2 linked regions of the Tautonia marina genome follow. Each later gene encodes a partner of the first gene's protein in a complex. Links are inferred from orthologs where the notes say so. Each region holds a gene or a part of one and is shown on either strand. Other genes may lie near its edges.

Evidence for each region.
Region 2: the proteins of carB (region 1) and carA are in contact, whole or in part, in a solved structure (PDB 1KEE), measured with the Escherichia coli proteins. The link is inferred for Tautonia marina from one-to-one orthologs.

The regions. Positions count from the first base shown.
Region 1 is NZ_WEZF01000003.1:28,130-40,872, reverse strand. Bases 4,717-8,553 are described here. They hold carB (carbamoyl-phosphate synthase large subunit), read left to right. Parts: upstream 4,717-5,116; coding sequence 5,117-8,353; downstream 8,354-8,553. Other genes in these bases: GA615_RS04730 (Uma2 family endonuclease), read left to right, coding at 8,479-8,553; GA615_RS04740 (DUF433 domain-containing protein), read left to right, coding at 4,717-4,879. Outside these bases: GA615_RS04765 (beta-ketoacyl-ACP synthase III), read right to left, coding at 1-339; GA615_RS27355 (hypothetical protein), read left to right, coding at 830-1,075; GA615_RS04755 (hypothetical protein), read left to right, coding at 1,135-1,938; GA615_RS04750 (cobalamin B12-binding domain-containing protein), read left to right, coding at 2,074-2,748; GA615_RS04745 (DNA-methyltransferase), read left to right, coding at 2,942-3,820; more of GA615_RS04740, read left to right, coding at 4,073-4,716; more of GA615_RS04730, read left to right, coding at 8,554-9,039; GA615_RS04725 (hypothetical protein), read left to right, coding at 9,093-10,145; GA615_RS04720 (Maf family protein), read left to right, coding at 10,174-10,755; GA615_RS04715 (hypothetical protein), read right to left, coding at 11,016-11,345; GA615_RS04710 (hypothetical protein), read left to right, coding at 11,344-11,907; ypfJ (KPN_02809 family neutral zinc metallopeptidase), read left to right, coding at 12,050-12,743. UniProt on the Escherichia coli protein: Large subunit of the glutamine-dependent carbamoyl phosphate synthetase (CPSase).
Region 2 is NZ_WEZF01000029.1:8,079-19,950, forward strand. Bases 8,907-11,872 are described here. They hold carA (glutamine-hydrolyzing carbamoyl-phosphate synthase small subunit), read left to right. Parts: upstream 8,907-9,796; coding sequence 9,797-10,948; downstream 10,949-11,872. Other genes in these bases: GA615_RS24970 (adenylosuccinate synthase), read left to right, coding at 11,077-11,872. Outside these bases: GA615_RS24935 (M20/M25/M40 family metallo-hydrolase), read left to right, coding at 1-1,096; GA615_RS24940 (hypothetical protein), read left to right, coding at 1,361-2,380; GA615_RS24945 (ABC transporter ATP-binding protein), read left to right, coding at 2,377-3,492; GA615_RS24950 (hypothetical protein), read left to right, coding at 3,510-5,186; GA615_RS24955 (serine/threonine-protein kinase), read left to right, coding at 5,345-8,065; GA615_RS24960 (hypothetical protein), read right to left, coding at 8,104-8,847. UniProt on the Escherichia coli protein: Small subunit of the glutamine-dependent carbamoyl phosphate synthetase (CPSase).

The sequences.
Region 1 (12,743 bases):
CATGCGGTCCTGAATCAGGCACCCGGTCGACGGAAAGGCCATGTCCGGAGTCATGGTGCCGACGACCAGAAGGTCAACCTCTCCTGGGTCGCACCCCGCATCGGCGAGACAACGTTCTGCCGCGGCGGTGCCGAGATCACTGGTTGCCTGATGGGGCGGTGCGAACCGGCGCTCGTGGATGCCGGTCCGGTTGACGATCCATTCGGGATCGAACCCCAGCATCTCGCACAGGTCGTGGTTGGTCACGACCCGCTCCGGGACATACCGACCGCTCCCCAGGATTTTCACCCCGCGCAGCGAACGGATGGGGGCGTCGGTCTGCGATTGGCCTGTGCTCATGGGCGACGGCGTCGATCGGTATGATTCGGAAGGGGGGATGCGAGACGATGCGAGACGCCTCGCCTTTGCGGCTCGATTCGCTCGGGGCACGCGGTCCGCTGCGTTCCCCGTTCCGACCAACCCGGCGGCACGACCTGGGCCGTACGGCGGCGATCGGATCCAAGGCACGTCGGGAGGTCGTGAAGTCGAACGAAGGGAGTCGAAACGGACTGGCTCCAGACGACCGGGATGGAAAGTGACTATACTCAACCTCGCCGAACCTGACCATACCAAAGCGTAACCTCCGATGCCCGAACACCTGATCCGACTCCGAGGCCCCTGGGAATTCCGGTTTCCGACCGATCCCGGCATCGAACCGATCCGCCTCCCCCTCCCATCCGACACCCTCCCCGTTGCTCGGGATTCCATGACGATTTTGCGCCAGTTTGGGCGACCGGCTCGTGGGTCTGCGTCAATGGCGTGCCGGCTTCGCTGTGAGTCAATGCCGGGGTTGCTGACCGTTCACCTCAACGGCGAACCGTTGATCGAGCGATCGGCCGAGAACGCGCTCTCAACCGATCCGATCGAGGTGCCGATTCCCTCGCCGCTTCGCCTTCGCAACCGGCTTGAGCTTACCGTCCTGGGCAATGCCGCAAGCTTTGCCTCTCCGGAACGGCCCTGGGGATCAGTTGCCCTCGTCTTTACGGAACAGGACGAACCCCCTCGTGTTGACGAATCCGATCGCCGCACGCGATGATGACCCTTTCCGCCCCGTACCGTCCCCCGGGCCGGACCCCGAATTCATCAAAAGGAACCATGGACGTCGAGCACCCATCGCTGGCCCCCCGCTACTGGCTCTGCACCGCCGGGTTCTGGATCGCCGGTGCTGCGCTCGGGCTGCTTTGCCTGAGTGCCGCCCTGATGTTGTGGATCCTCCTGACCTGGGATCAACGACTCCTCGTGCTGCTTAATCAACCGTGGTTCACCTGGACGGTTGAGTTGCCGATCACCGCCGGCGCCCTGTTCGGTTCGTACCTGCTCTGGGGCCGCTGGACCGACTCCCACTGGCAGCGCCGGGCGGGACTGCTCGTGATCCTGAACCTGTTCGACTCGATCCACTGGGGAATCTCCCAGGCCGGGATGATGGGGCTCCCGGTCGGAGCGATGGGCCACGAGTGGCTGCTGCACAACGCCGTCCTGATTTTCGGCTGGGTCGAGTTCTACCTGTTTGCCAGCCTCGCGGCCGAAGTCGCCTCGCATCTCGGCATGAAGGCCGCGCCCGATGCCGGACGCACGGCCCGGCAGTTTTCGATGGTCGGCCTGATCGTTTCACTAATCTACTTCGTTACCCAGACCCGATGGGGAGGCGGTTGGCCCCTGATCGCCGGCCCCAGGCCCAATCTGGCCGAGGCCCTGATGTACCTCGGCGTGACCTTTCTGCGGGTGATCGCCTCGCTCCAGGTGGCGACGCTCTGTCTGATTGCCGGCGTTGCGTGCCGACGAACCGCTCAGGTACTGGTGGCCGAGGAAGCGGAGCGGCTCGAATCCGCGACCTTCGACCCCTACAGCCATGCGGACTTCGATCGCAGTGGCTCACCCGACGATCGCGACGCCTGGTAAGTCATCCGGTTTCCTGCTTGATCACTCCGCACCGGCGTTTACGATAGCTTGAGACGCAGGTGTTCTTAGAATTCCAAGGGTGGAACCGCCCGGCGGCGATCGCTCCTCCCGAGGATGATGGTTGAGGGGTTCGTGATGACCAGTACGACACCAATGCCCCCTCACCTTGCCTATTTTGATCGCCTTGTGCAACTCGATCGTCCCGGGGCCATGAGCCTGGTCGAGCGTTTTCTCGTCGAACACAATGGCGATGTGGCGAGCCTCTACGACGAGGTGCTCGTCCCTGCGCTCATCCACACCGGACAGGAGTGGCAGGAAGACCGAATCAGCGTGGCCCACGAGCACTACATCAGCGAGGTGACTCGTGACCTGATTCTCCGCCACGGTCCGCGTATCTGGGCTCGTCCCGACGCCATCACCGGCACCGCCGTGGCCTGCTGCGCTCCCCATGAGCGTCACGTCCTGGGCTTGATGATGGCCTCCGACATCCTCCGGGCCGCCGGGCTTGAGGTCCACCTGCTCGGCGAGGGGGCTCCTTCTGAATCCATCCGAGACTTTGTGGCCGAGTTTCGGGCCAGTGTTCTCGCCCTTTCCGTCTCGCTGGCCGAGCACCTCGACGAGGCCGCCTGGCTCATCTCGCAGAGTCGATCGATCAGCCCATCCTTGCTGGTGATTGCGGGTGGCCGAGCCCTTTCGGGTCTCGACGATCCCTGCTCCCGAATCGGCGCTGATTTCGTGGCCTGCGATCTTCGAGCCCTTCACCGACAACTCCCCGCGTTGCTTCGCAATCGATTCGGGTCGCCCTCCTGACCGCTGACATCGACACCACCCTCATCACCCGCCCCTGATCCCGCAACGCCCAAGCCCTCAGGGAACCTCCCGGCGTGCTAGGATTTGGTCAGCATGCCGTGAGTTGCCCCATCAGATTCACGCTTTGATGACGACCTCTCTCGCCTTCTCTGGGCGGGATCGCGTTGCACCTCCGAGCCGAGAGACTGCTCCCATGCCCCGAAGCGGCCTTCCGGTCGATCAATTGCTGCACGGTGACTGCGTCGAGGCGATGGCCTCGCTCCCCGGCGAGAGCGTGGCACTGGCCTTTGCCGATCCCCCCTTCAACATCGGCTACGAGTACGATGTTTACCAGGACGCTCGCAAGGCCGACGAGTACCTCGACTGGTCGCTCCAGTGGGGCCGGCAGGTCGTTCGCCTGCTGAAGCCAACGGGCACCTTCTGGCTTGCCATCGGCGACGAGTTTGCCGCCGAATTAAAAGTCCTCTTTCACCGCGAACTGAAGCTCCACCTCCGAAGCTGGGTCATCTGGTACTACACCTTCGGCGTTCACTGCGCCCGAAAGTTCGCCCGGAGTCATGCCCATCTCTTTTATTTTGTCAAAGATCCTCGTCAGTTCACCTTTCACGACGATGCCGTCCGGGTCCCCTCGGCTCGCCAGCTGATTTACGCCGATCGCCGAGCCAATCCCAAGGGAAGGCTCCCCGACGACACCTGGATTCTCCGCCCTCAGGACGTTCCCGAAGGCTTCCAGCCTGCCTCCGACACCTGGTACGTCCCCCGAGTTTGCGGGACTTTCAAGGAACGCGCCGGCTGGCACGGCTGCCAGATGCCCGAGCAAATCCTTGGTCGAATCATCCGGGCCTGTTCCTCGGAAGCGGATCTGGTGCTCGACCCGTTCGCCGGCAGTGGGACCACCCTTGCCGCGGCTCGGAAACTCGGTCGTCGCTACCTCGGTTTCGAGCTTTCTCCCGAGTACGCCGCCCGCGCCGAAGCTCGGCTCGCGTCGATTCAGCCCGGCGACCCGCTCGAAGGCAGCGAGGAACCCTTCGTCACGCGCAAACGTGTCCGAGTCCCCGCCGACGGCCGCTGATTCTGAAAGCTTGACGTGATTTTGTAAATTTTCTTGATCGTTCCGCCTGATTTTGTGACTGGACCCTATCTTTCTTTCGATGATTAAAAGGAGCGGCGATCACCGTGAGACTCGTGCCAACCGCCCGAGCCTCGCGACGTCGGAGGGGCGCACCCACGCTCGATGACCTGCGACGCTGCAGGAACTCCCCGACGAACTCCCCGCCGATCGTTTGCAACTCCGTTCGGCACCTTCACGATTGGAACGATCATCATGGCTCGCACTCCAAAACCCCAGCGCGATTCGTCCGACGGTGACCCTCGCCCCCGGAAATCTCGGACCAGCACTCGACCCAAGACCGACCTCTCGATCTTTCTTCAGTACCCGCTCGGGTCGATGAACGACGATGCCTTCCGGGCGGTCTGTGACCAGATCCGAACGCTCCTGGCTCCCCGAACCGACCTGGAACACCGCGGCATCGACATCATTCTCTGGACGTTCGAGCGTGTTCGAAAAGCCTACGCCGCCCTCGATCAAGGCGTTCCCGGCGCGAACCAGTATCTCAAGACCATGCTCACCTCGTTCCGAGAGCGTCAGAAAACCTTCGACTTGCTCCGGAAAATCATCGATTCCGACCCGGAAAACCCCACCTTGGCGTCAATTCTCCTCCCCGAGGCTCCGCCGAATCCTCCCGTTCCGGTTGCTTCGGCTCCGCCGCAATCCACGAAGCCCGAGCCCGAGCCGGTCCTCCCCTCCGAAGACCCCATCGACGACGGCAAGGACGATGAGGTCGACGAGATCGAGGCCGCCGCGCGCGACTGGCGGAGCCGCGTTGCCATGGTTCCGTCGTTCGATGCCCGATGGCCGGTCCTGGATCAGTTCAACCTCCGCGTCGATGACATCCTCTCCATGCGTGATCACGGTGTTCCCGAGGATGAAATTCTCGATCGCCACCCCGGCCTGACCTACACCGACCTGGCCTGCTGCTACTCGTGCGAGGCCGACGGCTACCGAGGTCCCCTCGAACCCCCCTACCCCGACGATATCACCCTCGTTGAGGACGACCCCGAGGCCGACTGACCCGTTCTCGCCGCCGATTCCCTGTTCCCGGCATCACTTCGGCGGCGAGATCTTGCTCATCCCTGGTGGCGAACCTTGTCGGTGGGCCGGTCTTCCGGCTAGAATCAGGCGATTTTCGGGCCGCGGCTCCTCGATCGAGCGGGATCGAAACGAGGTGCCGCGGCCCGATGCGCGCCGCCTGTCCGTTCGTCCCCACGCCGCGTCCCTCCCGAAGCGAAGCGAAGCGAGTCACCGCCCGTGCCCAAGCGCAAGGACATCGAGAAGATCCTCATCATCGGCGCTGGTCCGATCGTCATCGGCCAGGCTTGTGAGTTCGACTACTCCGGCTCCCAGGCCTGCAAGGCCCTCCGCGAGGAAGGCTACGAGGTCGTCCTCGCCAATTCCAATCCGGCCACGATCATGACCGACCCCGGCATGGCCGACCGGACCTACATCGAGCCGATCGTCCCTGAGGTCGTCGAACGGATCATCGCCAAGGAGCGTCCCGACGCCGTCCTGCCCACCCTCGGCGGCCAAACGGGTTTGAACGTCGGCCTCGCCCTGGCCGAGTCCGGCGCCCTCGATCGCCTCGGCTGCCGCCTCATCGGTGCTGACGCCGACGCCATCCGCAAGGCCGAGGACCGCGAGCTGTTCAAGCAGTGCATGGACGAGATCGGCCTCGAATCGGCCCGATCCGGCGTCGCCCACTCGCTCGACGAGGCCCGGGCCATCCGAGACGAGGTCGGCCTCCCCTGCGTCCTTCGCCCCAGCTTCACCCTCGGCGGCTCTGGAGGCGGCATCGCCTTCAACAAGGACGAGTTCGACCGCATGGTCACCTATGCGCTCGAACTGAGCCCCGTTCACACCGTCCTGATCGAGGAGAGCATCCTCGGCTGGAAGGAATACGAAATGGAGGTCATGCGAGACTGCGCCGACAACGCCGTCATCGTCTGCTCCATCGAGAACTTCGACCCGATGGGGGTCCACACCGGCGACTCGATCACCGTCGCCCCCGCTCAGACCCTTACCGACAAGGAATACCAGCGGATGCGCGATGCCTCCATCGCCATCCTTCGCAAGATCGGCGTCGAAACCGGCGGCTCGAACGTTCAGTTCGCCATCAATCCCAAAGATGGCCGCATGATCGTCATCGAGATGAATCCCCGCGTCAGCCGCTCCAGTGCCCTGGCATCGAAGGCCACCGGCTTCCCGATCGCCAAGATCGCCGCCAAGCTCGCCGTCGGCTTCCGGCTCGACGAGATCCGCAACGACATCACCCGAGAAACACCCGCCTGTTTCGAGCCGACGATCGACTACGTCGTCACCAAGATCCCCCGCTGGGCCTTCGAGAAATTCCCCGACGCCGATCCCGTCCTCACCACCCAGATGAAGTCGGTCGGCGAGGTCATGGCCATCGGCCGGACCTTCAAGGAATCGCTCCAGAAAGCCCTCCGAGGTCTGGAAGTGGGCCGCTTCGGGCTCGGCTGCGACCCGAAAGACCGCTGGTATTCCGGCGATCGCCCATCCGAGGACGACATCACCGCGAAGCTCGCCACGCCGAACTCCGAACGCATCTGGTCCATCCGCGACGCGATGCTCTCCGGCATGTCGATCGATCGCATTCACGCCCTGACCCAGATCGACCCCTGGTTCCTGGAAAACATCGCCGAACTTGTCGAGATCGAGGGGAAACTCCGCCAGGCCGGTTCGCTCGACGCCGCGTCCGACGACCTGATCCGCGAGGCCAAACGCTCCGGCTTCTCCGACAAGCAACTCGGCCACCTCTGGAACGCCTCCGAGGTCGAGGTCCGACGCGACCGCAAGCAGCGCGGCATCAACGCCGTCTTCAAACTCGTCGATACCTGTGCCGCAGAGTTCGAAGCCTATACCCCGTATTACTATTCGACCTACGAAGACGAGGACGAGTCCCGCGTCGGCGACAAGCCCCGCATCATGATCCTCGGCGGCGGCCCGAACCGGATCGGCCAGGGCATTGAGTTCGACTACTGCTGCTGCCAGGCCGCCTTCGCCCTCCGCGACGACGGCTTCGAGGTCGTCATGGTCAACTCCAATCCCGAGACCGTCAGTACCGACTACGACACCTCCGACCGCCTCTTTTTCGAGCCGCTCACGGTCGAGGACGTCCTCAACATCGTCGATCGCGTCCAGCCGACCGGCGTCATCGTCCAGTTCGGTGGCCAGACCCCGTTGAACCTTGCCAAGGCCCTCGAAGCCGCCGGCGTGCCGATCGTCGGCACCAGCCCCGATCGCATCGACCAGGCCGAAGACCGCGACCGCTTCCGCACCGTCATCGAGCAACTCGGCCTCCGTCAGCCCCCCAACGACACCGCCACCAGCGAGGATCAGGCCCGCCGCATCGCCGCTCAGATCGGCTACCCCGTCGTCGTCCGTCCCAGCTTCGTGCTCGGCGGCCGAGCGATGGAGATCGTCTACGACGAACCGAGCCTCGACCGCTACATGGCCCACGCCGTCGAGGCCAGCCCCGATCACCCCGTCCTCATCGACAAGTTCCTCGAAGACGCCACCGAGGTCGATGTCGACGCCATTTGCGACGGTGAGCGAACCCTCGTCGGCGGCGTGATGGAGCACATCGAGGAGGCCGGGATTCACTCCGGCGACTCCGCTTGCGCCATCCCCCCCTACAGCCTCCCCGCCAAGGTCGTCGCCGAACTCAAGCGCCAAACCTACGCCCTGGCCGAGGCCCTCGAAGTCCGCGGCCTCATGAACATCCAGTTCGCCGTCAAGGATGGGGAGGTCTACGTCCTTGAGGTCAATCCCCGCGCCAGCCGCACCGTCCCCTTCGTCTCCAAGGCAACCGGCCTGAACCTCGCCCAGGCTGCCGCTCGGGTGATGGTCGGCAAGACGCTGGGCGAGCAGGGCATCACGACCGAGCCCGAGCCGACCTTCGTTTCGGTCAAGGAATCCGTCTTCCCCTTCATCAAGTTCCCCGGCGTCGATATCGTTCTCGGGCCCGAGATGCGCTCGACCGGCGAGGTCATGGGGATCGACCACGACTTCCCCTCCGCCTTCGCCAAGAGCCAGCTCGCCGCCTCGACCCGCTTGCCCCGCGAGGGGACCATCTTCGTCTCCGTCGCCCAGCGCGACCGTCCCGGGGTCGTCCCGATCGCCCGCAAGCTGATCGAGCTGGGCTTCGACCTCATGTCCACCCCCGGCACCGGCGGGTTCCTGGCCGACAATGGCATCGCCGTCACCACCGTCCGCAAGATCCAGGAAGGCCGACCCAACATTCTCGACCACCTGGCCAACAACGCCATCGCCCTGATTGTCAACACGCCCAGCGGCAAGGGTGCCCGCACCGACGAGGGGCGCATCCGCGCCTCTGCCGTCTCCCACGGCGTCCCCTGCATCACCACCCTCGCCGGCGCCCGCGCCGCCGTGGCCGCCCTGGAACGCCTCCGCGGCGACGAGCTGGACGTTTACGCGATCCAGGATCTGTTGCGTTTGAATCAGTGAGCATGCTCTCCGGTCAATTGCGTTTCTGTCGTTTGGGTGACTTGACTGAAGTGAAGTCAAGTCACCCGAATCGCAGAGAAATATGAGGCTTCCTGAACCCCTCGATCCGACGGAGGCAACCACCGATGATCCCGACTGCGGCTTCCATCGAAGACCTCCACGCTATCGAGGGTCGTGCCGAGTTGATCGGCGGGCGGATTGTCCACCTCCCGATGTTCGGAGTCCTTCCGGCCCGGGTCGTCGGACGGCTTGCTCTGTCCCTCGACCACCATGCCGAACAGACCGGCCGCGGCGAGATGCTCACTTCAACGGTTGCCTATGCCGTCCCCGTCCTTCGGTCTGGCCGTCAATCGTTCTGTGCCGCTGTTTCCTTTCACGACGGCGCCCCACCGATCAATCCGATGAACTTCATCGACGGCCCTCCGACCTTCGCGGTCGAGGTCCGTACCCTGGGCGAATTCGGCCCTGACGCCGACCGCTCCTACGCCGCCAAGCGCACCGATTACTTCGAAGCCGGCACGCTCGTCGTCTGGGACGTTGACCCCATCGACGAGGTGATTCGCTCCTACCGCCACGATCACCCCGAAGCTCCCATCGTCTTCACCCGAGGCCAGATTGCCGACGCTGAACCCGCCGTCCCCGGCTGGCGTCTGGAGGTCGATTCCGTCTTCCCTCCTCGGCCCTAGCGAACGCTCGTTCGCGTCGGGAAGGAAGCTCGACCCGTATTCGGGGGTCCCTGATGCCGCCTTCCCTCGCCACCTTTCACGAACAGCGGCATCGCCGCTTCGGCCGATCAAACCCAGAGCGCATGCACCTGGAACTCTGGGAGTGGATCGTCCGCGAGCGGATCGACCCCGTCGAACTCCGTCAGCACTATGGCCTCGATGCTTATCCCGACGACGGTCCCGACTGGTGCCCGGGTGATCTTGGCCAGCCCCGCATCGAATTGCCCGACGGCCGAATCCTTCGCGTCGCTGGCGAACACGAAGATTTCTACGATCCCGATTTCTGCATTTATAACCACGTCCTCGTCCAGACCCCCGACGACAGGATCGAGATCTACGGCTACCCCCGCGAGGTCTTCCCGCCGACCGACTTCCACACCGCCACCCTCGTTGGCGATCGGCTCATCCTCATCGGCAACATGGGATACCCCGAGGATCGCCGCCCCGGCACGACCCCTGTCTTCACCCTCGATCTCCAGACCTACCGCATCGACCCCGTCTCCACTCACGGTGAGGCTCCCGGCTGGATCTCCTCTCATTCGGCAACGCTCGACGCCCAACGATCAGGCATCACCGTCTCCGGCGGTCGGGTCTGGGTCGATCCGGAACCGCAAGGCATGCTCAAGCGTATGGTCGATCGCCTCCGACGTGTTCCGCAGTCGCAAGGCATTCTCAAACGCTCGGTTGATGAGTTCCGTCTCGACCTCACCACCGGCCTTTGGCAGCGCCTGACCGACCGGAGCGACTGGCGCGAATTCGAAATCGAGGTCCCGGAGCGGGTGATTGTCCCTTTCGAAAAAATCCTTTTCTCAAACCTCGATCAAACCCTCCTTCCCTCTCGAATGCAGTTGACGCAGATCCCACTCCCAGAGGACGAACATGTCCTGTCGAGACGATTTCTGATCGAGGGGATTGCCGTTCAGACCTCCTGGGAGCTTGACTCAGTTCAGGTCCTGATTGAAGGTTCGCTCCCTCAAAACACGCTCACGCAACTTCTGAACGATCTGCGCCAAAACCTGATCAACACCTCCGAACTCTCCTCCTGGTCGGTGAGGGAAGTCCGTTGACCACTCCCCCTCAAATCGAGCCAAGCCGATGGACCTGATTCTCGCCAGCACGTCCCCGTACCGTCGCGCCCTGCTCGAACGCCTGGGACTGCCCTTCCGCTGCCGGGCGCCTGGGGTCGATGAAGACGCGCTCAAGCATCAGGGGCTCTCCCCTCGCGAACTGGCCGATCGGCTTGCGGTTGCCAAGGCCGACGCCGTCGCCCGGCTCGAATCGAATCCTGCCGCAATCGTCATTGGCTCCGATCAACTCGTCGCCTTCGAAGGGCAGGTCCTGGGCAAGCCGGGATCGGTCGAACGAGCCGTGGAGCAACTCCTTGCCCTCTCCGGACGCGATCACGAGCTGATCACCGCAATGGCCGTGATCCAGGGTTCGCGCGTCATTCAGCATACGGATGTGGCTCGCCTTCACGTCCGCTCCCTCAGCCGAGCCGAGATCGAACGCTACGTCCTGGCCGACCAGCCGATCGACTGCGCCGGGGCCTACAAGATTGAATCGCGGGGAATTGCCCTGTTCGAGCAAATCGTCTGCGCCGATCATTCGGCGATCACCGGACTCCCCTTGATGGCGCTGACGACCATCCTCCGTGACCTCGGCGTTCCCATCCCTTGATTCCCTCGCTCCTGCTGCACCTTTTTGCGCTGTACGCCGGGATATTCGATACAAAACCTCCGTTGCACGCTTGTCACCCGGACTGGTGCTCAGTACACTGATGCCGGATGTTCAGGTTGTTCCGGTTGCGCGAGCATGCCGGATTCCGCCTCAACGGCTCGTTGTGATGGACACCGCACGGAGGGACAACGATGTCGAGTCTTCTCGCCCCTCAATGGCCGCGATCTTCGGCACCGCAACCAAACCGATCACCTCACCCTTCACTCCGGGAAGTCTGCCTCATCGGATCGGCCCGAACGGCCGAGCGGACCAGACTCCCTGCCCCCTCGGTCGACGGGCCGGTTCCCCATCTCGGTCGCCTCTACCGCATTGCCGAGGCTCAGAACTCGCAGCCCCGCGACGCGCGGCACTACCTCCATCTGGTCCCAATCGCCACCGGACCGACGCAGCCCTGATTCGGACGGATCGACTCCGGGGTTTCCCGGTGCGCCGAGGATCGTTCGAACCACAATCTCTCCGGGTGCCTTCAGCCGACTGTGTGTGGTCGTCGCCCCTTCGAACCCGAGGGACGACTGGAGCGGTTCGGTCATGCCCTTGCCCGTCCAGCATCCTCCACCGCCCACCGACGACCGGCCTCGCCGGATCGTCCTCGATGCGCCTGCGTTCAAGGCGGTCGAACTTGCCCAGCGCGGCCGGATGATCCTTGATGTGGCCGAGGCCGATCTCGCCGCCTCCGAATCCTTCCTCGGCCCTTTCCACGACACCACCTGGTTCTTTCGCCGCGCCCTGTCCGATGCCCGCAACTCCTGGGACCGCCTCCGGGCTCGTTACGGGCTTCCTTTGCTCGAAGCCGCCCTCGACGAACCCCCGGCGACGGTTCTGACACTCGGGCGATCCGCAACCCCGGATGCCGTGCTCGTCGTCATCGGCGGCACGACCTATGCCTTGCATCGCCAGCCCCCCGCCGTCGATGCCCCCCGCATCTGGCGATTGACCCGCATCCCCCTCTCGGACGACGGCCCCTTTCATGCCTGCCGGCTCGCCGACGGCTCGACCCAATGCGATTGCGCCCACTGGATTTACGAAATCGCCGACCGCTCCGACACCTTTTGCAAGCACCTCGCCGCGCTCGATGCCCTCGGCTGGCTGTGATCCCCGCCTCCACCCAAGCAGCATCTTCGCCACACTCCTTGCCAACGCCCACCCCGTTCGCCTAATCTCATCGCATCGGGATCACCCGGCCCGTCGATCGAGACTCGACAGCCCGGAGAGATCCTTCTTGAGGACTCTCACCATGCGCTGGGAAGGCAGACGACAAAGCGACAACATCGAAGACCGCCGAGGCGTTCCCACCCGCGGCCTGGCCATCGGCGGCGGGCTCGGCTCTCTGGTACTCATCCTCGTGATGCTCGCCCTGGGCGTTGATCCCCAGGCGCTGCTCCAGGACGTGCCCGCCGGTGCCGGTGGTGTCGGCCCCGGCGCGGCCAGGGCTCCGGACAATCCCCCCGAGAACGATCCTCAGGCCGAATTCGTCTCCGTGGTCCTGGCCGATACCGAGGATGTCTGGAACGAGCTGTTCCCCTCCTCCTTCGGCCAGCGTTACGAACCACCGACGCTGGTCCTCTTTCAGGGGGCCGTTCAGACCGACGGATGCGGGTTTGCCGGTGCCGCCGTGGGACCGTTCTACTGCCCTCTCGACGAGAAAGCCTATCTCGACCTGGGATTCTTCGACGAACTGAGTAACCGCTTCGGTGCCCAGGGCGATTTCGCCCGAGCCTACGTCATCGCCCACGAAATCGGCCATCATGTCCAGAATCTCCTCGGCATTTCCGACGAGGTCCGCCGCCTTCAGGAATCCGCCCGCACCGAGGAGGAAGCCAACAGTCTCTCCGTCCGCCTGGAACTCCAGGCCGACTTCCTCGCCGGTGTCTGGGCTCATCATGCCGACCGCATGAACCAGATTCTCGAACCCGGCGATCTCGAAGAAG
Region 2 (11,872 bases), on another replicon or contig:
AGCCGCAATCAACGCCGACGACCAGCCCAAACCCGCCAGCCGATTGCTCGACGGTGTCTCCCTGACCGCGTCGATCGACGTGGAACAGCCGACCATCGTGGCCAAGAACGTGGTCGGGGTGCTTGAAGGCTCCGGCCCGCTGGCCGACGAGACGGTGGTCATTGGTGCTCACTATGATCACCTCGGCAAAGGGGGGGCCGGATCGCTCGCCCCCTTCTCCCGAGACATCCACAACGGGGCCGATGACAACGCCTCGGGCACGTCGATGATGCTGGAGATGGTCCGACGCCTGGCCGCTCGTCCCGATCCGCTCCCTCGTCGCGTCGTCTTCATGGCCTTCTCGGCCGAGGAGCGCGGCTTGCTCGGCTCGCGGTTCTATGTTGAGGATCAGCCGCTTGTTCCGCTCGACCAGACCGTCTTCATGTTCAACTTCGACATGGTTGGCCGCCTGAGCGAGTCGAGCGATCTGACCGTCTTCGGCGTTGATTCCACCCCCGGCCTGCGTGATCTGGTCATGGCGATCGGCTCGTCTCATGGGTTCAACATCCGACCGAACGCCCAGGTGGCCGGCAACAGCGATCACGCCCCGTTCCACGATCGCGGCATCCCCGTGGCCTTCCTGTTCACCGGAACCCACACCGACTATCACCGTCCCAGCGACACGGCCGAGAAGGTCAATTACGAAGGGATGGCTCGCATTGCCGACTACGCGGAACTGCTCGTCCTCGATGTTGCCCGACGACCCGAACGCCCCGCCTTCTCCGTCAGCGAGGAGGCCGAGCCCGAGCCTCGCCGCATGGCTGCCGGCAACGGGGCTTCGCTTGGCACGATCCCCGATTATGATGAGAGCGTCGAAGGGCTTCGCCTCAACGGCGTCCGGGAAGGCAGCGCCGCCGACAAGGCAGGCCTGACCGGGGGCGACATTATCATCGGTTTCGCCGGCAAGCCCGTCGGCACGATCTACGACTTCATGGAAGGGCTCAACGAGTCGAAGCCCGGCGACCGCGTGAGCATCGAGATCCGCCGAGGCGACGAAACCCTGACCCTCGAAGCCGTCCTCGACGCCTCCGCCCCCCGAGAAGGGCACGGCGACTGATCGAATGGATCGGCTCTGGCTGGGGTCGGATGATGACCCCAGTCAGCGAGGCCGAGCTGGCTGGCGCTGAGGCTTAGGGCCGATCAGTTCGTCGTCTTCGACTCTCTCCCGTCCTGACTCGATTTCCGGCGATCGCGTCCTTTGGGGAACCGATCCCAGAACCGCCCCCTCATGACTCGAACCGGATCATCGACGCTACTCCTCGGTTTTCTGCCGGCCGTTCTCCTGATTCTCTCGGGATGTTCGGACGATCGGTCCCCGGTCGTGATCGCGACCCCCTGGGGTCGCGCGACCTGCCGGCAGTTCACCACCCTCCTCGCCGAGTCTCCCGGCGATCCGATGCCCCCGATCCGCTGGGTGCGCCTCGATCGCTGGGACGACCCCGCTCACCTGCTCGACGCGGGACGAACTGTCCATCTGCTCCTCGGCTGGCCGACCGCGACCCTCCAGGAACTCGGTGATCGCAACCTTCTCGACGAGTCCGAAGACGCTCCGTTCCGCTGCCTCGGTCTCGAAGGTGCGGAATCGTTTCCAATGTCCGACGCGGATCGGCGTTTCTCAGCGATCCTGCCCGGTGATCCTCGGATCGACCCGGTCGCCCGCGATCAGGTCGCCAGGCAACTGGCGTGGGCCGAAGGCCGAGACGCGGACCTCTCCCTCCTCGAACTGGGGGCCTCGTTCATTCCCGGCTCGGTCGATTCCCCTTCGATCGATCCCGATACCCGAGGCTTTAGCGTGGCTTCGATCGCCGCTCCTTCGAATTCCGGGGTCCAGGCTCTCCTCGACCGGCTCCGCCGAGGGTCGCTCATCGAGCCGCTCCCGATCCAGACCCCCTCTCCCGAGCGGACGCTCGCGGCCGAGCTGATCGGGGCCACGATCCTCGACGCCGGACCTGAGCTGCGTCGAGCCTTTCAGGCCATCGAGCAATCACCGAACCCTCAGCTCGGTCGAGCCGTCCTCGCCGAGCCTCCCCCCTGGCCTCCCGACTCAATCCAACGGCTCACCACGAACGACCCGTCGTCTCGGTCCATGATCGAAACCTTGGCCGAGGCCCTGGTGGATGATCCCGAGTCGAGGGCCTGGCTGCTCGACTCCTGGCAGACACCCCCTCGCCCCGTCGATCGTGCCCTGCTGGATGCCCTGGCGACGGCCAACGACGGCCGCTTGCTGCAGTCGTCTCGGGTCTTGCCCTGGCTCCGCGCCGAATGGACGGCGTGGGCTCGACAGCGATTCTCCCAGCTTGCTCGGGAACTGGCCGCCGAAGCCGAGGAGGCCGCCCGATGAGCCGCTTGCTCTGCGAAGGGCTTTCGAAACGCTACGATCGGATCGCGGTCGTCGATGAAGTGAGCCTCGATGTCCGCTCCGGACAATGGCTCTCGGTCCTCGGTCCCGCCGGATCGGGCAAATCGACCCTCGCCCGCCTGATCGTCGGGCTCGACCGTCCCGATCGCGGCGAGATTTTCGTTGACGATCGTTTGATCCAGTCTACCCGGCCCCACGAGCGCGGGTTCGGCTATCTGGGGCAGTCCGAGGCCCTCTGGCCTCATCTGACGATTGCCGAAAATGTCGGCCACGGGCTCCGCGCCCGGGGAATCGCTCGCAAGGACCGACGCCGCAAGGTTGAGGAAGCCCTCACGACGATCGGCCTGGAAACCCTGGCCGATCGGCTCCCTGCCGCCCTCGACGACCTCCAGCGCCGACGGGCCGAGCTGGCCCGAGCGATCGTCGATGACCCCCGCATCCTCATCCTCGACGAGCCGACCGAGCCCCTCGAACCGCGCAATCGCCCCGCCTTTCGAGAGGAGTTGCGACGGCTCCGCGCCGGTTGGGATCGAACGGTCGTCGTCTTCACCCAGCATCGCGACGACGCCTTCGCCTTCTCCGATCACCTGGCCGTGATGGACCTGGGGCGGATCGTTCAGGTCGGCTCGTCCGAGGTGGTCTACAGCACTCCGGCCGACGCCTTCGTTGCCCAGTTGCTCGGGCCGGTCAACCTGTTACAAGGACAGGTGGCCGGGGCCTCGATGTCGGGAGAGCTGTTCGTCCGCACCACCATCGGCCGCCTCGTCGGCCGCCTGGCAACCCGCGGCGAGCCTCCGGTCGGCACGCCGGTCACGGTGGCCATCCGGCCCGAGTCGATCCGGCTCGGTCCGAACTTGCCGGTCGATGCCAACCGGTTTCAGGTGACCGTCGAGCGCCAGGTCTTTCAAGGGGCCTTGCGGTCGATCGACCTGCGAGGCCCCGGCGACTGGCCACTGGTGGCCTCGGCCCTGCATCCGCAGGCCCCCGACCTCCGCGAAGGCCAGCCCTTGACCGTCGCCGTCACCCCCGATCATGTCGTGGTCCTGCTCGGTCGCTATGCCACCGTGCCGAAGTCCGGCGAAGCGGTCTCGTGACGCTCTTGGAGAGGCCGATGACCCGACTCGTCAGGCTCCTCGGAGCCCTGCTCGCCCTGGCCGTGATGATCGCTCCGGTGATCGGCCTGGCCCTGGCCTCGATCTTCGCCGTCGAGCCGGCCGACGACCTCCGCGCAACCGTCGTCCACTGGGGGCTGACCCTCTCCGATCCGTTTGCGCGCGACTGCCTTGGTCACAGCCTGGCGATCACCGTCGTGGTCGTCGCGCTGGCCACACTCACCGGTATCACGCTCGCCCGCATCGCCTGGGGATGCCGAGGGTGGCGAAGGGCCATCCCCCTCACCTTGATTCGCCTCGGCGCCGGATGCCACCCCTTCGTGATGGCAATGGCCTGGATGATGGTTCTTTCACGCCTTGACCCATCGATCCGTTCCTTCCCGCGCTGGGAATGGCTCGACGGCGACCGTGGCCGATGGCTCCTGCTGGGATTGGCGCAGTTCGGGTTTGCCTCGGCCTGGATTGCCTGGTGGACCGGCCGGGCGCTCGATCGGATCGGGCCGCAGTGGCAGCGGGTGGCCTCCATCTCCGGAGCCGGTCGCGGATGGGTCTGGCGCACCTCGATCTGGCCCCTCGTCCGGCCGACGGTCGCCCGCGTCTCGGCCTCGGTCTTCGCCGTCCTCCTCATCGAGCCGGGAGCGCCTCTGGTGCTTGGCCTTCGCCAAACCCTTGGCGCTCAAATCGTCGGCTCCCTCTGGATGACCTCCCGCAACGACGCCCCTCGGGCTGCGATTCTGACGGCCCTGGCCCTCGTGCTCTCACTGCTGGTCCGTCTGGCCTTGAAACGCTGGGGAGGCCCCGACCACCTGGCCTCCCTCCCTCGATCCTCCAGTGATCCTGCCGAGCCGATCGTCCCGTGGGGCCGTTTCCGATCCTTCGCCGCCGTCGTCGCGCTGATCGGCTGGGCGGCAATCACCCTTGGCCCGGCCGTGGCGCTGGCGATCGAGTGCTTCCGATCCCCTCAAGTCCTTGCTGGGTCGGCCACCGCTGCACAAGCCATCTGGCGAGAGCTGGCTCCCCTGCTCGGAGGGGCGCTGGCGCTAGGGGGGGCTTCGACCTTCCTCGCCATGACCCTGGCCTGGCCCCTCTCGGCCTTCCGACGCACCGGATCGGCCGTCAGCCTGCTCAACGCGGTTCCGCCGTTGGCAATCGGCGTTGGGTTGCTTGGGATCTGGCAGATGGCCCGGTCGTGGACCTCGACTGGAGCCGATCCGGTCGGTGCGGTCCTCCCGACGCTCGGCCTCTGGCTCGATCCCTACCGCTTCCCCTGGCTCCTCGTGTCCTGGGGAACGGCCCTCGTCCTTTTGCCCTGGGCCGTCGAGGCCGCCCGATCGGCGCGATCGCTCGACGCGACGGCCCTTCAAGAGGAGGCCCGCGTGGCTGGTCGTCGCCTGGCCTTCAGCCGGACCTTGCTCTTTCTCCCGATCGCGCTGCGGCGCTGCGTCGTGCCCGCGCTGGGGATGGTCCTGCTTGCGGCGTCCGGCCTCTCACCGGCCCTGGTGCTGACCCCCCTGGAACCCTTCCGACCGGTAGCCGCCTGGGTCGTTCGAGACGCGATCCACGAGCCGATCGCAGGACCGGCCATGCTCCTGACTCTGGTGGGCCCGATGCTCGGTGGGTTGCTGCTGCTGCGTCGGGATCGAGCCCCAGAATCCCTGACGATCCTCCGGAGCTGAGTCTTCTTCCAAAGGGGACCGAATTCCCCCCGGCGGGCTCACATTCCCGATGACCGCACCGAGGCTCGTTCAGGTTAAAAAAACTCGCGTGTCACACGACCTTGGTGGTAGCTTCAGAATCGGGGGACAAGGATTCCTCATAGATGTCGAGGTGTGTGATGAATGCCGATCGTGAGTTGCACCTCTTGTTGTTGGCGATTCAGAAACACGTGATCGACCCTGCCCTGCTGACCGAAGTGATTGCCGACTGGGCTCCCCTGGGTTCGGACGACGGCTTCATGTCCTTCCTGGTCGGTCGAGGAGCGCTCACCCCCGACGACCTGAAACGCCTCGAATCCCTCTCCACCTTCCCCGGGGCTCAAGGCACAGAGTCTGCCTCCTCGATCGCCTTGCCATCGCTTCCTCTGAGCCCGCACGCGACGACCGCGGGCGACCCGCTGACGGGGAGTGAAACGATTCCCTTTGAATCCGGGAGCGAGTCTGCCCCATCGAACGGACGGGGCGGACCCTTCGTCCCCCCTCAACGTTACGAGATCCTCGAACTGCACGAGACAGGTGGCCTGGGCCTCATCTGGAAGGCCAGGGATACCGTGATCGGCCGAGAGGTCGCGCTGAAGACCCTCCGTCCCGACCGAGCTGCGACCGAAACCGCCCGATCTCGGTTTGTTCGAGAGGCCCAGGTTACGGGCCAGCTTGAACATCCGAGCATTGTTCCGCTGTATGATCTCTCCAGCAGCGGAGACGACCCGTTCTATGTGATGCGGTTCATCTCCGGCCGGACCCTGTCTCAGGTTTCGGCCGAGTATCACCGCCGCCGACAGGCCGATCAGGTCGGCCCGCTTGATCTGGTGAGCCTGCTCGACGCTTTCGTCGGCGTCTGTCGAGCGGTCGCCTTCGCCCACCGGCACGATGTCTTGCACCGCGATTTGAAGGGGCAAAATGTTGTCGTCGGCGAGTTCGGCGAGGTCTTTCTGCTCGACTGGGGCCTGGCCAAGCACGTCGGCGATCTGGTCGATCCGGTCGGGGCCGCGTCCATCGACGGCGGTCTCGGCGGCGAGGACACCGCGCCCGGTTCCGCCGTCGGCACCCCCGGCTACATGGCCCCCGAGGTCGCGCGGGGGGCCGGCTCCACGAAGCAGTCCGACATCTACGGTCTGGGGGCGGTCCTCTATTCCCTCCTGACCGGCAAGGCACCCTATTCCGGATCGTCCGTCAATGAGGTCTTGCGCAAGATCCTCGCGACCGATCCCGAGCCGATCCGGTCGATCAACCCCCAGGTCCCCCCCCCGCTCGAAGCCATCTGCCAGAAGGCGATGGCCCGTACCCCGGATGATCGGTACGACTCGGCCGAGGAGGTTGCCACCGAGGTCCGTCGATGGCTCGCCGACGAGCCGGTCACCGCCTACGCCGAACCCTGGGGCATCCGTCTCGCCCGTTGGGCCAGGCGTCGGAAAACCACGGTTATCGCGGTGGCCATCTTTCTCATGACCGCCGCGCTGGTCGCCGCCCTCGCCGCGGTCTTGCTCTGGCAGGAGGAACAGCAGACCGAGGCCGCCAGGGGCCTTGCCGAACGCAACGCTCAGCGTGCCCAGCAGGAACAAACACGGGCCGAACAAAACGCCCGGCGTGCCCAGGCCGAACAGATCGTCGCCGAGCAGAACGCCGAGCTTGCCCGATCCGTCAGCGCCGATGCCCTGGCCCTCGTCCAGAACGTCGAGTGGGTTCTCGCCTCGACCGAGCCCCTGCATCGCTTCCGCAAGGACCTGCTCGATTCCGGCAGCCGGGCCTTCCGCGACCATCTCGCCCGCGATCCCGACGACACCGTCACCATTTCTCAGGCCGCCTCCGTCTTCCTCTACACCGCCAACGTCTTCCGCCTGGAAGGAGACGACGCCACCGCCGACACCCTCTACCGCGAGGCCGTCGAGCAACTCGAACGCCTGATCGCCACCGATCCGGCCGACCCCGCCCCTCGGCTCCGGCTCGCAAACGCCCTGAAGGACTGGGCCGTCCTCCACACCCGAACCGGGCCCCAGGCCGATGCCCTCGCCCTCTACCAGCGGGCGAGGGACGCGCTGGAGCCCCTGCGAGGGCCGGAGGACGAACGGGCCGAGGTCCGACGCTCGCTCGGCCGGATTCGCGTCAACCAGGCCGTCAGCCTCGACCATCTCGCGGATCAAGCCGCCGCCCTCGCGGCCGCCCGGGAAGCCGCCGACCTGTTCGCCGAGCTGCTCGACGCCCCCCCGGCCGACCGCCACCCTTACGACCCCTTGATGCTCGCCCGAGCCCTGACCCTCGTCGCCGCCCGAGAGCGGGACCTCGGCCGGATCGATCGGGCCAAAGAAATCCACGTCGAGGCGGTTCGGGCCTACGAGGCCCCCAACCGATCGACCCCTTACGGCGTCACTCAGGCCGATGTGGCCTGGACCGTCGCCCTCTGCCGCCTGGAACGGGGCAAGACCTGGGCCCTTGACCGCGATCCGAGAGCCTGGGGAGCCCTCGACGCGGCCATCAGCGCCTTCGAACAGCTCGACGCCGGCTTCCCTTGGGTCATCGGCTACTCGTCCGGACTGGCCGAGGCGCTGCTCACCCGAGCCGACGCCAAGGCCGCCGTCGGCTTCCCCGACGCCTTCGACGATTACGAACGAGCCCGAGCCGTCGCCGATCGTCTCGTCACCCAGCACCCCGACGTGGCCGAATACCTCCGATTGCTCGGCAAGAGCCTGTTGGGCCTGGCCCAGACCACCCGAGACGACCCCGATCGCCGCCTCGATCGGCTCCGCCAGGCCGAGCAGCACCTTGCCGCCGCCGTTGAGGCCGACCCCGAGGTCGTCGTGGCTCGGGAGGCCCTCGACGAGGTCCGGGCCGCCCTTCCTTGATCCGCGACGATTCCAAGGCGTGCCGAACCCGCGTTCGATCACCCCTTGACCGGTTCCGGCTCCGGTTGCGGTTCCGTCAGGGGTTCCTCTTCGTCGTCGTACTCGACCTCGACCGTTGGCCTTCCAGGAATGTTAATCGGGTCCAACGTCACCACGATCGTCCCATCGGTCGGCGACTCAACCTCCGGATCCTTGCCTCGGCCCGCCAAACCAGGGACTTCGATTGCGACAATCAGCGTTCCCGGACCTCGAAGGCCGGGCGTCGCGCTGCGGAGACTCCAGGGAACCTGGCCTCTGGGGTCCTCGACCGCCCGGATCGTGGGCGGCGTGCCGCGATTGAACCAACCCGGTGGCCCTTGAATCGCGAGCCACGAGGTGGTCCCCGGCGCGGTCCTCACTACACCCTTCGACCGCAAGGGAAACGCGACCGCAAGTTTCAGGACCGTTTCCAGGGGATTCAGCGTCGGTTCCTCGGGAGCCTTGAGGATCACCGTCACGTCCCGCTCACCCACCAGAGGAGACTCGACGACCTGTTTCACGCTGGCCTGAAGTGTTGCAATAATGAACGTCTCACTCCCTTTCTCCACCGCGACCGCCGCACCATCGGACCAGACGACCTCCGCGCAATCGTCCGCCGCCCCCGCCGGTGAAACGATCTGAACACTCAACCCCTCGGTCGCCAGGCCAATCTGACCGAGACGAAACATGATCGTGCTCGTTGATCCATCGGTGGGGTTGAGGACGCAATCCAACGCCTGGAACTCGGGCATCACGGGGTCCATTCTTCGAGGCTCCTTTCCAATCCGATCAGTCGGCACACCAGCATCATCGTTTGCACGAATGACCTGCGCAGGACGCCATCACGCTTCCAGTCACCCACGACGGAATCATGACACGCGAACGACAATTGCTCTCGCCTCGCTTCGAGGAATTCGCAGATCAGCCGCACTTTACGATCAACGAATCGTCTTCTCCAATCTTTTTTTGACTTCGGGCGACTCAGGCGGTCGCCATTGAAGCGATTCACTCCCCCTGCCGGAGCAATTTCGGAGCGATCCCGCTTGCCCGCCCCTGGCCTTCGCCCGACCAGATTGTGTGACTGCCGCTCCCGAAAATCACGATGATGTAAGAATGAGCGTGAGTGATCCCGACACGCACCCCCGACTCGTTCAGGCAAAGCGATCACCCCCGGTGCAACTCCCCCCTTTCGTTCCAGCCGGCCTCCCCTGGTTCCAGGTCAGCGATTACGCTCGACCAATTCGAAGGACTTCTTGTTTGCTTGTGTGCATGTCTTTCTTCCTGGCAGCTCGAATGCGTCACCAAACAAACCCAATGGCCCGACGAAACAAACCCAATGATCTTGACCAAACAAACCCAATGGCCCGACGAAACAAACCCAATGGTCTTGACCAAACAAACCCAATCCTCATGGTCGAACGTGTTCAACCGGATGGGTGTTTTGACGTAAACTTCTGCAACGCAAGTGAATGTGTCGCGGTCTCCGGGTTGGTTGTCTCGCTTGATCCGCCGAGACTCGGGGGGGAATCGGTGAGGGAGGTTCCCTCGGTTCGAGGCGGAGGCGACGGCCGACCGGGCTGGGGAATCCGGCGCCGATTCGGAGGGGGTGACGAACTCCCCTGGTTTCCCGACCCATCAGGCTGCTACGATTGAGCCGGGTCATTCCGGCGATACGGTCGCTCTGGACGCGCTAACGGGAGTCACGCGACGGCAATGGGCATTGCGAAACTGGCCTTGGAGGATGGCACGGTCTACACCGGCCGCTCCTTTGGAGCATCCGGCGAGATCGACGGCGAGGTCGTCTTCAATACGAGCATGACCGGCTATCAGGAGATCCTGACCGATCCGTCCTATCACGGCCAGATCGTCGCCATGACGTACCCGTTGATTGGCAACTACGGCGTCAACGCCGAGGACGAGGAGAGCCCCCGCCCCTGGGTTCGCGGCTTCGTTGTTCGAGAGCTGAGCCGCCTGGCCAGCAACTACCGATCGCGCGAAGACCTGCCGAGCTACCTGGCCCGTCACGGGGTCATCGGGGTGGAGGGGATCGACACCAGGGCCCTCGTCCGCCGGACCCGAGAGGTCGGCGCCATGAAGGGCTACCTCTCCACGACCGATCTCGACGACGCTTCGCTCGTCGAGAAGGCCCGCCGCAGCCCCGGCCTGGTCGGCCGCGATCTGACCCGAGACGTGATGCCCCAGCAGATCGCCCGCTGGGACCTTGGCTTCGAAGGCCCCTCGGCCGAGGGCCTCCGGGCGACCGAAGGCCTGCAACGGCATCAGGCCACCACGCCTCATGTCGTCGCGCTCGACTTCGGCATGAAGCGGAACATCCCGCGCTTTCTGGTCGAGAGTGGTTGCCAGGTGACGGTCGTGCCCGGCTCGAGTCCCCCCCAGGCGATCCTCGAACAGAAGCCCGACGGTATCTTCGTCTCCAACGGTCCCGGCGATCCCTCGGCCCTCCCTGGTGCGATCGATGCGCTTCGGACCCTGGTCCGGTCGGCGGCCGAGGATCGGGGAGTGCCGATCTTTGGCATCTGCCTCGGCCACCAGTTGCTCGGCCAGGCCCTGGGAGCCCGGACCTTCAAGATGAAGTTCGGCCACCGAGGGGCCAACCACCCGGTCCGCGACGAACGCACCGGCAAGATCGAGATCACGACCCAGAACCACGGCTTCGCCATCGACGCCGAGTCGTTGCCGAAGGAGGTCGAGGCCTCTCACACGAACCTCTACGACGGCACCCTCGAAGGGCTCCGGCACACCCGGCTCCCCATCTTCGCCGTCCAGTATCACCCCGAGTCGTCGGCCGGGCCGCACGACAGCGGGCACCTGTTCGGCGAGTTCCGACGCTTGATGGATCGCTGATCCGATCGCCGCTCTGCCAGGCCTCGCCTCGGGCGAATCGCTTGACGGATCGGATTGGCATTCGTATCGTATTTCCTTTGCTCCGTAACGCGTTACGCGAAAAAAAGACCTTCATCAGGAGGATGGCCGTGCCATCGACGTGCGTCGTGGGGTTGCAGTGGGGAGACGAGGCCAAAGGAAAGATCGTCGATGCCCTCTGTGACCGGCATGACATGGTCGTCCGCTACCAGGGGGGGGCCAATGCCGGCCACACCGTCGTGACCGGCGGCGTGACCTACAAGCTCTCGCTGCTGCCCTCGGGAATCCTGCGAGAGGGGATCACCTCGGTTCTCGGCAACGGCCTGGTCATTCATCCGCCCACCTTGCTGGAGGAGATCGAGCGGCTGGCCGGTCAGGGGATCGACGTGAGCGGCCGCCTGCTGGTCGGCGACCGGGCCCACGTCATCATGCCCTACCACCTCGTCGAGGAACGCCTCACCGAGGAATCGACCGAGGCCGCCGAGCAGCTCGGGACGACCCGTCGCGGGATCGGCCCCTGCTACCGAGACAAGGTCGGCCGGGTCCACGGCATCCGGATTGCCGACCTCTACTACCCCGACTCGTTCCGCGAGCAGGTCCGCCGCGCCGTCGAGTTCAAGAACCGCTCCCTCTCGGCCCTCCTGCACGACTTCACTCCCCTCGATGCCCGAGCCATCACCGAGGAGTACCTGGCCCTGGCCGATCGCATGAAGCCCTACGTGGGCGATGCTACCGACCGGCTCCACCTGGCGATCGACTCGGGCAGCCGCCTCTTGTTCGAAGGGGCCCAGGGCACCTTGCTCGACATCGACCACGGCAGCTATCCGTATGTGACCAGCTCGAACAGCAGTGCCGCGGGCATCTGGTCCGGCTCGGGGGTTCCGGCCCGTCACGTTGACCGCTGGA